DNA from 2 places in the Streptomyces sp. NPDC054863 genome. Region 2 is predicted to be linked to the other one. Evidence: riboswitches for the same ligand, from Rfam matches in the RefSeq annotation. Region 2 holds a riboswitch; the other holds the start of a gene.
The links. Region 2 has a riboswitch for cobalamin ahead of ACWGIG_RS01185 (FecCD family ABC transporter permease). Riboswitches for the same ligand answer to the same signal wherever they lie in the genome.
Positions count from the first base shown of each region.

Region 1: linked by a shared signal. The riboswitch ahead of metE (5-methyltetrahydropteroyltriglutamate--homocysteine S-methyltransferase) and the one ahead of ACWGIG_RS01185 (FecCD family ABC transporter permease) in region 2 are both predicted to bind cobalamin.

Region 1 is NZ_JBSGZD010000209.1:3,324-7,724, reverse strand. It holds gene ACWGIG_RS28130 (MFS transporter) at 1-498, opposite strand, end outside; gene ACWGIG_RS28125 (N-acetyltransferase family protein) at 658-1,146, shown strand; gene ACWGIG_RS28120 (hypothetical protein) at 1,254-1,442, opposite strand; gene ACWGIG_RS28115 (hypothetical protein) at 1,525-1,926, opposite strand; cobalamin riboswitch at 2,108-2,342, shown strand; gene metE (5-methyltetrahydropteroyltriglutamate--homocysteine S-methyltransferase) at 2,523-4,401, shown strand, end outside.
Region 2 is NZ_JBSGZD010000003.1:13,735-18,135, forward strand. It holds gene ACWGIG_RS01180 (MFS transporter) at 39-1,295, shown strand; cobalamin riboswitch at 1,406-1,549, shown strand; gene ACWGIG_RS01185 (FecCD family ABC transporter permease) at 1,775-2,791, shown strand; gene ACWGIG_RS01190 (ABC transporter ATP-binding protein) at 2,791-3,570, shown strand; gene ACWGIG_RS01195 (ABC transporter substrate-binding protein) at 3,585-4,401, shown strand, end outside.

The sequences.
Region 1 (4,401 bases), on a different contig from region 2:
CGGGCCCAGCGCCATGCCTGCACCGAAGACGGCCGCCCACACGGCGTACGCGAAGGCGCGCTCCTTGGCGTCGCTGAACACGTGCCGCAGGATCGACAGCGTGGACGGCATGATCGCCGCACCACCGACGCCGAGCAGCGCACGGGCCGCGATCACGTGCCACGCGTCGGTGGCGAAGACCGCGAGCAGGGAGGCCAGCGCGAAGATCGCGAATCCGGCCAGCAGCATCCGCTTGCGGCCGATCCGGTCGCCCAGCGCGCCCGCCGTCACCAGCAGGCCCGACAGGATGAGCGCGTAGACGTCGATGATCCACAGCTGCTCGACCGAGCCCGGCTGGAGGTCGGCGACCAGCGAGGGGAACGCCACGTTGAGGATCGTGGTGTCCATCGCGATCAGCAGGAGGCTGCCCGACAGGATCGCGAGGACGGCCCAGCGCCGTGGGTCCAGGTGCGGGGCAGCGGTCCCGGCGTCGGGCCGAGAGGCGGCGGGGGAGGACATGGGACACCCGTTCCGAGACTAGTAAGACTCAACTGAGACATCAGTGTCTCACAGGGATGTCTGGCGTCCCAGTCGAGGAGGAGTGGGACGAGTGCGGGTGCGACGGAGTGCAGAGGAAAAGAACTGGTGGGAAAGGGCCGGAAGCCGCACCCTGTCCGGATGCTGATCAGAGAAGCCACCGCCGACGACTGGGCCGCGATCTGGCCCTTCTTCCACAAGATCACCGCCGCCGGTGACACCTTCACCTTCCCCCTCGACCTCGACGGGGAGACGGGTCGCGGCTGGTGGATGCTGGACGCCCCGGACCGTACGGTCGTCGCCGTCGACGACGCCGGGGAGATCCTCGGCACCGCCAAGATGAACGCCAACCAGCGCGGCAACGGCTCCCACGTCGCCAGCGCCAGCTACATGGTCGACCCCGCCCACGGCGGCCGGGGCGTGGGCCGCGCCCTCGTCGAGCACACCCTCGACTGGGCACGCGCCCGGGGCTTCAGGGCCATGCAGTTCAACGCGGTCGCAGCCAGCAACACCCACGCCGTAAGCCTCTACGAGCGGCTCGGTTTCCGCATTGTCGGCACCGTCCCGGAGGGCTTCCTGCACCCGGAGCAGGGGTACGTCGGACTGCACATCATGCACCGCCCGCTCTGAGCGAACGCCGCACACGGAGTGCCCCGGCCCGCCGCACGCACGGGCCGGGGGCAGCACCGCGAACCCGCGCGGGGCCGGGGGCGCAGCGCCGCCCCCGGCCGGGTGGATCAACCCACGTCGTCGGTACGGGAGACGGCCTCCCCGTCGCCCTCGTGGGTCCGCGTCCCGCGCGGTGCGGCAGGCCGGGCCGTCGGCCGGGCGGCGGGCTTCGCCGTGGGGTCGGCCGCGGGGTCGGCGGTCCGGGTCACCTCGGCGCGGATCATGGCGTTGAGGGCGAGGAACGGGTCGATGGGCATGGCAAAGCCTTCTTTCGTACGGTGATTGCGTCAGGGGAGGAGAGACCTGCGGGCCGCCCGCGCGGTGCGGGCGGGGTCCTCCTCAGCAGCGCAGCACCACACAGCGCACCGGATACGGCACCGGAACCCGGGTGTGCACCCAGCTCCTGGCCGCCGCGCCGACCCGCTCAACAGGCCTGCCGGGAAAGGCGGTTCGTACCGTACGGGCGGGCTGCCGCGCCGGACTGCGGCCGGCGCTCCTGCGCACACTCCCGGCGAGCAACCGCAGTTCGGCGTCCGTGCCGTCCGACATGCCCTCGGACTCGGCGGCCGACAGCGGACGCGCGTCCGGCGCGGCATCGGCGCCGGGCAGCCCCGGCATCATCAGCGCGGCAAGCACGGCGCACACGACGAACACCGCGGCGCTCGCCGCGACGCACCCGGGCAGCACCGCGAACCCGCGGCGCCGGTGCGGCGGTCGGTGGGAGCGGGGCGCGTCAGCCATGGGGCACAGGTGCCCCGGGGGAGGGCCGGGCGCAGCCTGTCGAGCCGGAATTCCCCCCACCGGGGTAGGCCGGTTGGCGGTGAACGCCTCACGGACCGACGGGTGGACGCCGCAGGGACCGGGCCGGACGCGGTACGGACCGGGAGGCGGAGATCACGTGCGCCGCCGCCCCGCGAGGGGCTAGTGTGGCGGGCGCAGCTGGTTCGCTCCGCCCGCCAGGCGGCAGCGTCGCAAGAGGGAACCCGGTGGGAATCCGGGACTGCCCCGCAGCGGTGAGTGGGAACGAAAGCCGTCATACGCACTGGACCGGTACGCACGCGTACCTCGCGGTCCGGGAAGCGGCGGCCGGTAGGTGCCCGGGAGCGATTCCGGGCGTGTCCGCGAGTCCGAAGACCTGCCACTGCCCGTACGCCACCCGTGCGTACGGCGATCTCGGCGGCCTCGTGGGAGGGCCGGTGGGAAGCAGGCGGGTCCTGTGCGTACGGGTCCAGGTGCTCTTGGCGCCCCGGACGCCCGACTCCGCTGTTTCTGCGCCGACCTGGCTCCTCCTCGCGTACGTCGCCCGGGATCCCCCGCGACTCGCGAAGGAGAGTTCCGTGGCAGACCGAACCGCCACCCCCGCAGCCCCCGGTGCCGTCACCCCGCAGCCCGTCCGGGCCACCGTGCACGGCTACCCCCGGCAGGGCCCGCACCGCGAACTGAAGAAGGCCACCGAGGCGTACTGGGCCGGACGCGGCAGCGCCGACGAGCTCCGCGACACCGCCGCCGCCCTGCGCCGCGGCGTCTGGCAGCAACTGGCCGACGCCGGTATCACCGAAGTCCCCGTCGGAGACTTCTCGTTGTACGACCACGTCCTGGACGCCGCCGTCACCCTCGGCGCGATCCCCGAACGGCACCGGAGCGCCTTCGCCGCCGACCCGCTCGACGGCTACTTCGCCATGGCACGCGGCACCGCCGAGGTCGCGCCGCTCGAAATGACCAAGTGGTTCGACACCAACTACCACTACCTGGTGCCGGAGTTGGGGCCCGACACCGTCTTCGCCGCCGACTCGACGCGGCTCGTCGAGCAGTTGCGCGAAGCGCTCGCGCTGGGACTCGCCGAGCCCCGGCCGGTGCTCGTCGGACCGGTCACCTTCCTGCTGCTCGCCAAGCCCGCGCCCGGCGTCGCCGACGGCTTCGAACCGCTCACGCTCGTGGACCGGCTGCTGCCCGTGTACGCGGAGGTGCTCGCCGACCTCCGCGCGGCCGGGGCGAGTTGGGTGCAGCTCGACGAACCCGCCCTCGTACAGGACCGGTCGCCCGCGGTCCTGAGCACCGTCGCCCGCGTCTACCGCGACCTCGGTGCGCTCACCGACCGGCCGCAGCTCCTGCTCGCCTCCTACTTCGACCGGCTCGGTGAGGCGCTTCCTGTGCTCGCCCAGAGCCCGGTGGAAGGGCTGGCGCTGGACTTCACCGGGCCCGCCGCCGCCCACGTCGAAGCGCTCGCCGCCGTCGGCGGGCTGCCCGGCAAGCGGCTCGTCGCAGGCGTCGTCGACGGACGCAACGTGTGGATCAACGACCTCGCCGGTTCGCTCACCACCCTCGCCACCCTCCTCGGCCTCGCCGACCGGGTCGACGTCGCCCCGTCCTGCTCCCTGCTGCACGTCCCGCTCGACGCGGCAGCCGAACCCGACGTGGACCCCGAGATCGCCCGCTGGCTGGCGTTCGCCCGGCAGAAGACCGACGAGGTCGTCACCCTGGCCCGCGCCCTGCGCGAGGGCACCGCCGCCATCGCACCCCAACTCGGCGCCAACCGGGACGCCTTGGCCTCCCGGGAAGCCTCCGCCCTGACCCGCGACCCGGCGGTGCGCGCCCGCACCGCGGCCGTCACCGCCACCGACGCCCGCCGCGACCTCCCGTACCCCGAGAGGGCCGTCCTCCAGCAGGCCGCACTCGGACTGCCGCAGTTGCCGACGACCACCATCGGCTCCTTCCCGCAGACCCGCGAACTGCGCACGGCGCGCGCCCGGTTGAGGTCCGGACGGATCGACGGGGCCGCGTACGACGAGCGGATCGCCGCCGAGATCCGCGAGGTGATCTCCTTCCAGGAGAAGGCCGGCCTCGACGTGCTCGTGCACGGCGAGCCCGAACGCAACGACATGGTCCAGTACTTCGCCGAACAGCTGACGGGCTACCTCGCCACCCGGCACGGCTGGGTCCAGTCCTACGGCACCCGCTACGTCCGGCCGCCGATCCTGGCGGGCGACGTGTCCCGGCCCGCGCCGATGACCGTGGCGTGGACCTCGTACGCCCAGTCGCTGACCGAGAAGCCCGTCAAGGGCATGCTCACCGGGCCCGTCACCATGCTCGCCTGGTCGTTCGTGCGGGACGACCAGCCGCTCGGCGACACCGCCCGGCAGGTCGCGCTCGCCCTGCGCGACGAGGTCAACGACCTTGAGGCGGCGGGCAGTTCGGTCATCCAGGTGGACGAACCCG
Region 2 (4,401 bases):
ACCTAACTCCACCCCAACTCCCCTTCCTGGAGCCGCTCATGTCCCGGGCACGCCCCGCCACGGCCATAGCCATGGACCTCTCCCCGCTACGCGAAAGCAGAGACTTCCGGCTGCTGTACGCCGGATTCCTCGGCGCACTGTTCGGCACGCTGATGACCAGCGTGGCGGTGGCCTGGCAGATCTACGAGCTCACCGGATCCGCCGCCCACGTCGGCCTGGTCAGCCTCGCCAGGGCCTTCCCGCTGGTGGTCGGCGTGCTCGTCGGCGGCGTACTGGCGGACCGTCTCGACCGTCGGACGCTGATGCTCGCCACCCGGCTCCCACTGACCCTCGTCGCAGCCGCGCTGGCGGTCAACGCGCTCCTGGCCGACCCGTACGTCTGGCTCATTTACCTCTGCACCGGCCTGACCGGACTCTTCGCCGGACTCGGCGGCCCGGCCATGCTCGCGGCCATCCCCGCCCTCGTCGGCACCGAACGCCTCGCCGCGGCAGGCGCGTTGACGTCCGCCTCCACCCAGCTGGCGGCCCTGCTCGGTCCGGCCGTCGGCGGTCTGCTCGTCGCGGGTCCGGGGCTCGCCGCCTGCTTCGCCGTCGACGCGGTCGGCTTCCTCGCCTTCTCGCTGGCGCTGCTGTTCGTACGGCCGCTGCCTCCCGCCGCCACCGCCGGCACGGGCAAGGGGGTCAGGCAGTCGTTCGCCGCCGTCGCGGACGGCGTGCGGTACGTGCGGGGGCACCGCCTCATCGTCGGCCTGCTCCTCATCGACGCCGCGGCGATGGTCTTCACGATGCCGCAGGCGCTCTACCCGGTCCTGGCCGACCAGCAGTTCGGCGGCGGCCCCGGAGTCGTCGGGCTGCTGTACGCGGCTCCCGCGCTCGGCGCCCTGGTCGGCGCGGCCACCAGCGGCTGGACCGGCCGGGCGGGCGGCCACGCGCTCATCGGCGCCGTACTGCTCTGGGGCCTCTCCCTCACCGGTTTCGGCGCGACCTCCCTCCTTCCCCTCGCCCTGCTGCTGCTCGCCCTCGCGGGACTCGGCGACCTGATCTCCGAGACCCTGCGCTCCGCCCTCCTCCAGCACGGCACGCCGGACGCACTCCGCGGTCGGGTCAGCAGCCTCTGGATGGTCCAGGCCTCGGTCTCCCCGGCCCTCGGCAACGCGGGCCTCGGCTTCCTCGCCGAACTCACCACCGCCCGCACCGCGGTGATCACCGGCGGCCTGGTCTGCGTCGCCGCCACGCTCGCGGTGGCCGCCGCCTTCCCGGCCCTCCGCGGGGCGACTCTCGCCGAGCCGTCCTGACACCGCGGGGGCCGGGGCAGCACACGGCGGGGGCCGGGGCGGCAGACCGTGAGGGCCGGGGCGGCACACGGCGGGGCCGGGGCGGCAGACGGCGGGGGCCGGGGCGGCTCGGCCTTCGCCCCGACGGCCGACCCGTTAAGCTACAGGCGCCCCGCGGGGGAAGCCGGTCGAATTCCGGCGCTGACCCGCAACGGTGGGCGGAGCGAACTCCACGCTCCGCAAGCCCGATTACCCGCGGCGGTGAAGGCTCCTGACAATTCGCCGTGGACTGCGAGAGGTGCTGCACAGGGCGCCCCGCGTCCCGGGCCGCTGCTTCCGGCGCGCAGCGCACGGCCCGAGGCGAAAGCGAACCGCCCGTGGCCACATCCTTCGCCCATGCCCATGACGCCCATGCCCACGATGCCGACGGCCACGCCCGCGTCGGCACCGGTGACAGCGCCGGGGCCGGTCCCGCGCCACCCCGGCGTGCGTCCGTACCGCTGCTCGTCATCGCCCTGGGGACCGCCCTCCTGCTCTCCCTCGTCTGCGGGGCGGGCATCGGGGCGTCCGGGCTCACCTGGGGCGAGGTGCTGCGGTATCTGTGGGCCGGACTGAGCGGCGGGACGATATCCGCCGAGCAGGTCCCGACGTACACCATCGTCTGGGAACTGCGCTTCCCGCGCGCCGTGCTGGCCGCCGTCGTCGGGGCGGGTCTGGCCGGCATCGGCGTCGCCGCACAGGCCATGGTGCGCAACGCACTCGCCGATCCGTTCGTCCTCGGGATCTCGTCGGGTGCGGCCGTCGGCGCCAACGCCGTGCTGCTTTTCGGGGCGCTCGGGGCGCTCGGCGTCTGGGCGCTGTCCGCGGCGGCCTTCGGCTCCGCGCTCCTGGCGATGGTGCTGGTGTACGCGATCGCCCGCACGCCGCGCGGGCTGACGCCGCTGCGGCTCGTGCTGACCGGGACGGCGATGTTCTACGGCTTCTCGGCGATCACCACGTTCATGGTCTTCGCCGCCGAGCGCGGCGAGGCGGCCCGCTCCGCGATGATGTGGCTGCTCGGCAGCCTCGGCGGCGCCAACTGGGCCTCCGTACCGATCGCCGCCGCAGCCGTGATCGGCGGGCTCGCCCACCTCATGTGGTCCGCGCGCCGGCTGAACGCCCTCGCGATGGGCGACGAGACCGCCGCCTCGCTCGGCGTGGACGCGGGACGGCTGCGCAAGGAGCTGTTCCTGGTGACCGCGGCCGTCACGGGCTGCGTGGTCGCGGTCAGCGGGGCGATCGGCTTCGTCGGCCTGATGGTCCCGCACGCCGTACGCATGCTGGTCGGCGCCGACCACCGGCGGCTGCTCGCCGTCGCCCCGCTCATGGGCGCGGTCCTGCTGGTCTGGGTGGACATCCTGTCCCGCACGGTGCTCGCCCCCGTGGAACTCCCGGTCGGCGTACTCACCGCGGCCATCGGCGTGCCGTGCTTCGTCCTGCTGATGCGCCGCAATTCGTACAGCTTCGGAGGCGTGTGATGCGTATCGACATCGAGGACCTGACCGTCGAGATCGCCGGTGCGCGCCTCGTCGAGGACGTCGTGCTGCACGCCGGTGACGGGCAGCTCGTCGGGCTCGTCGGCCCCAACGGCAGTGGAAAGTCAACCCTGTTGCGCTGTGTCTACCGGGCGCTGCGGCCCGCCGGCGGGACCGTCCGCCTCGACGGCGACGACCTGCACGCGATGACCGCGCGCGAAGGCGCCCGGCGGCTGGCCGCGCTGCCCCAGGAAGCGGTCGCCGAGTTCGACTTCACGGTCACCGAGGTCGTGGAGATGGGACGGCTGCCGCACCAGCGGTCGGTGGCCCGGACCAGCGACGAGGACCGGCAGGTGTGCGCGAGCGCGCTCGCCGGGGTGGGCGCCGCCCACCTCGCGGGGCGCGGCTTCCTCACCCTCTCCGGCGGCGAGAGGCAGCGCGTCCTGATCGCCCGCGCGCTCGCCCAGCAGCCGCGGGTGCTCGTCCTCGACGAGCCCACCAACCACCTCGACATCGCCCAGCAGCTGGATGTGCTCGCCCTGGTGCGCGGCAGCGGGCTGACCGTGCTCACCGCACTGCACGACCTCAACCTCGCGGCCCTCCACTGCGACCTGCTGTACGTCATCGACGCGGGGCGGATCGTCGCCCACGGCGCCCCGCACGACGTGCTCACGCCCGAGCTGCTGGCCGAGGTCTTCGGCGTACGGGCGCACCGCGTGCCGCACCCGGAGTCCGGCGCCGTACAGCTGCTCTTCGACCGCCTCCAGCCCGCCACTCCCTAAGGAACCACGGCCCCATGCGCACACGCCCCGCCGCCCTCGCCACCGTCGCCGCCCTCGCTCTCAGCGGCTGCGGCGCGCAGGTCACCCCGGCCGCCCACGACAAGGCCGCCGGAAGCCACTACCCCGTCACCGTCGAGAACTGCGGCGAGAAGAAGACCTACGCCAAGGCCCCGCAGCGCGTGGTCACCAACGACGTCGGCATCACCGAGATCATGTTCGCGCTCGGCCTCGAAGAGAACATGGCGGGCTTCGTGATGCCCGACGACAAGGGCGACCTGGACTCCGTCCCCTGGAAGGGCGGTTACAGCAAGGTCAAGTGGCTCTCGAAGAAGCAGATCAACAAGGAGATGGCCCTCGACGCCCGCGCCGACCTCGTCTTCGCGGGCTGGAACTACGGCTTCAACGAGGGCGAGGGCTTCACCCCCGCCGATCTCAAGAAGGTCGGCATCGACTCGTACCTGCTGAGCGAGTCCTGCCGCAACGGGCGGGGCGGCACGGCCCGCGGCGTGATGCCGCCGCTCGACGCGCTCTACACCGACCTGGGCAACCTGGGCCGGATCTTCGACGTGGAGGACCGCGCGGAGGCCCTCGTCGCGAAGTTCCGCAAGCAGGTGGCCGACGCGCAGGCCGGAGCCCTCAAGGGCGCCGACCGGCCGCGGGTCTTCCTGTACGACGGCGGGCAGGACAAGCCGTTCACCTCGGGTCTGTACGCCGCGCCGCACGACATCATCACCAGGGCGGGCGGCGACCACGTGATGAAGGACCTCAAGGACAGCTGGGCGACGGTGGGCTGGGAGACCGTCGTCGCACGCGACCCCGAGGTGATCGTGA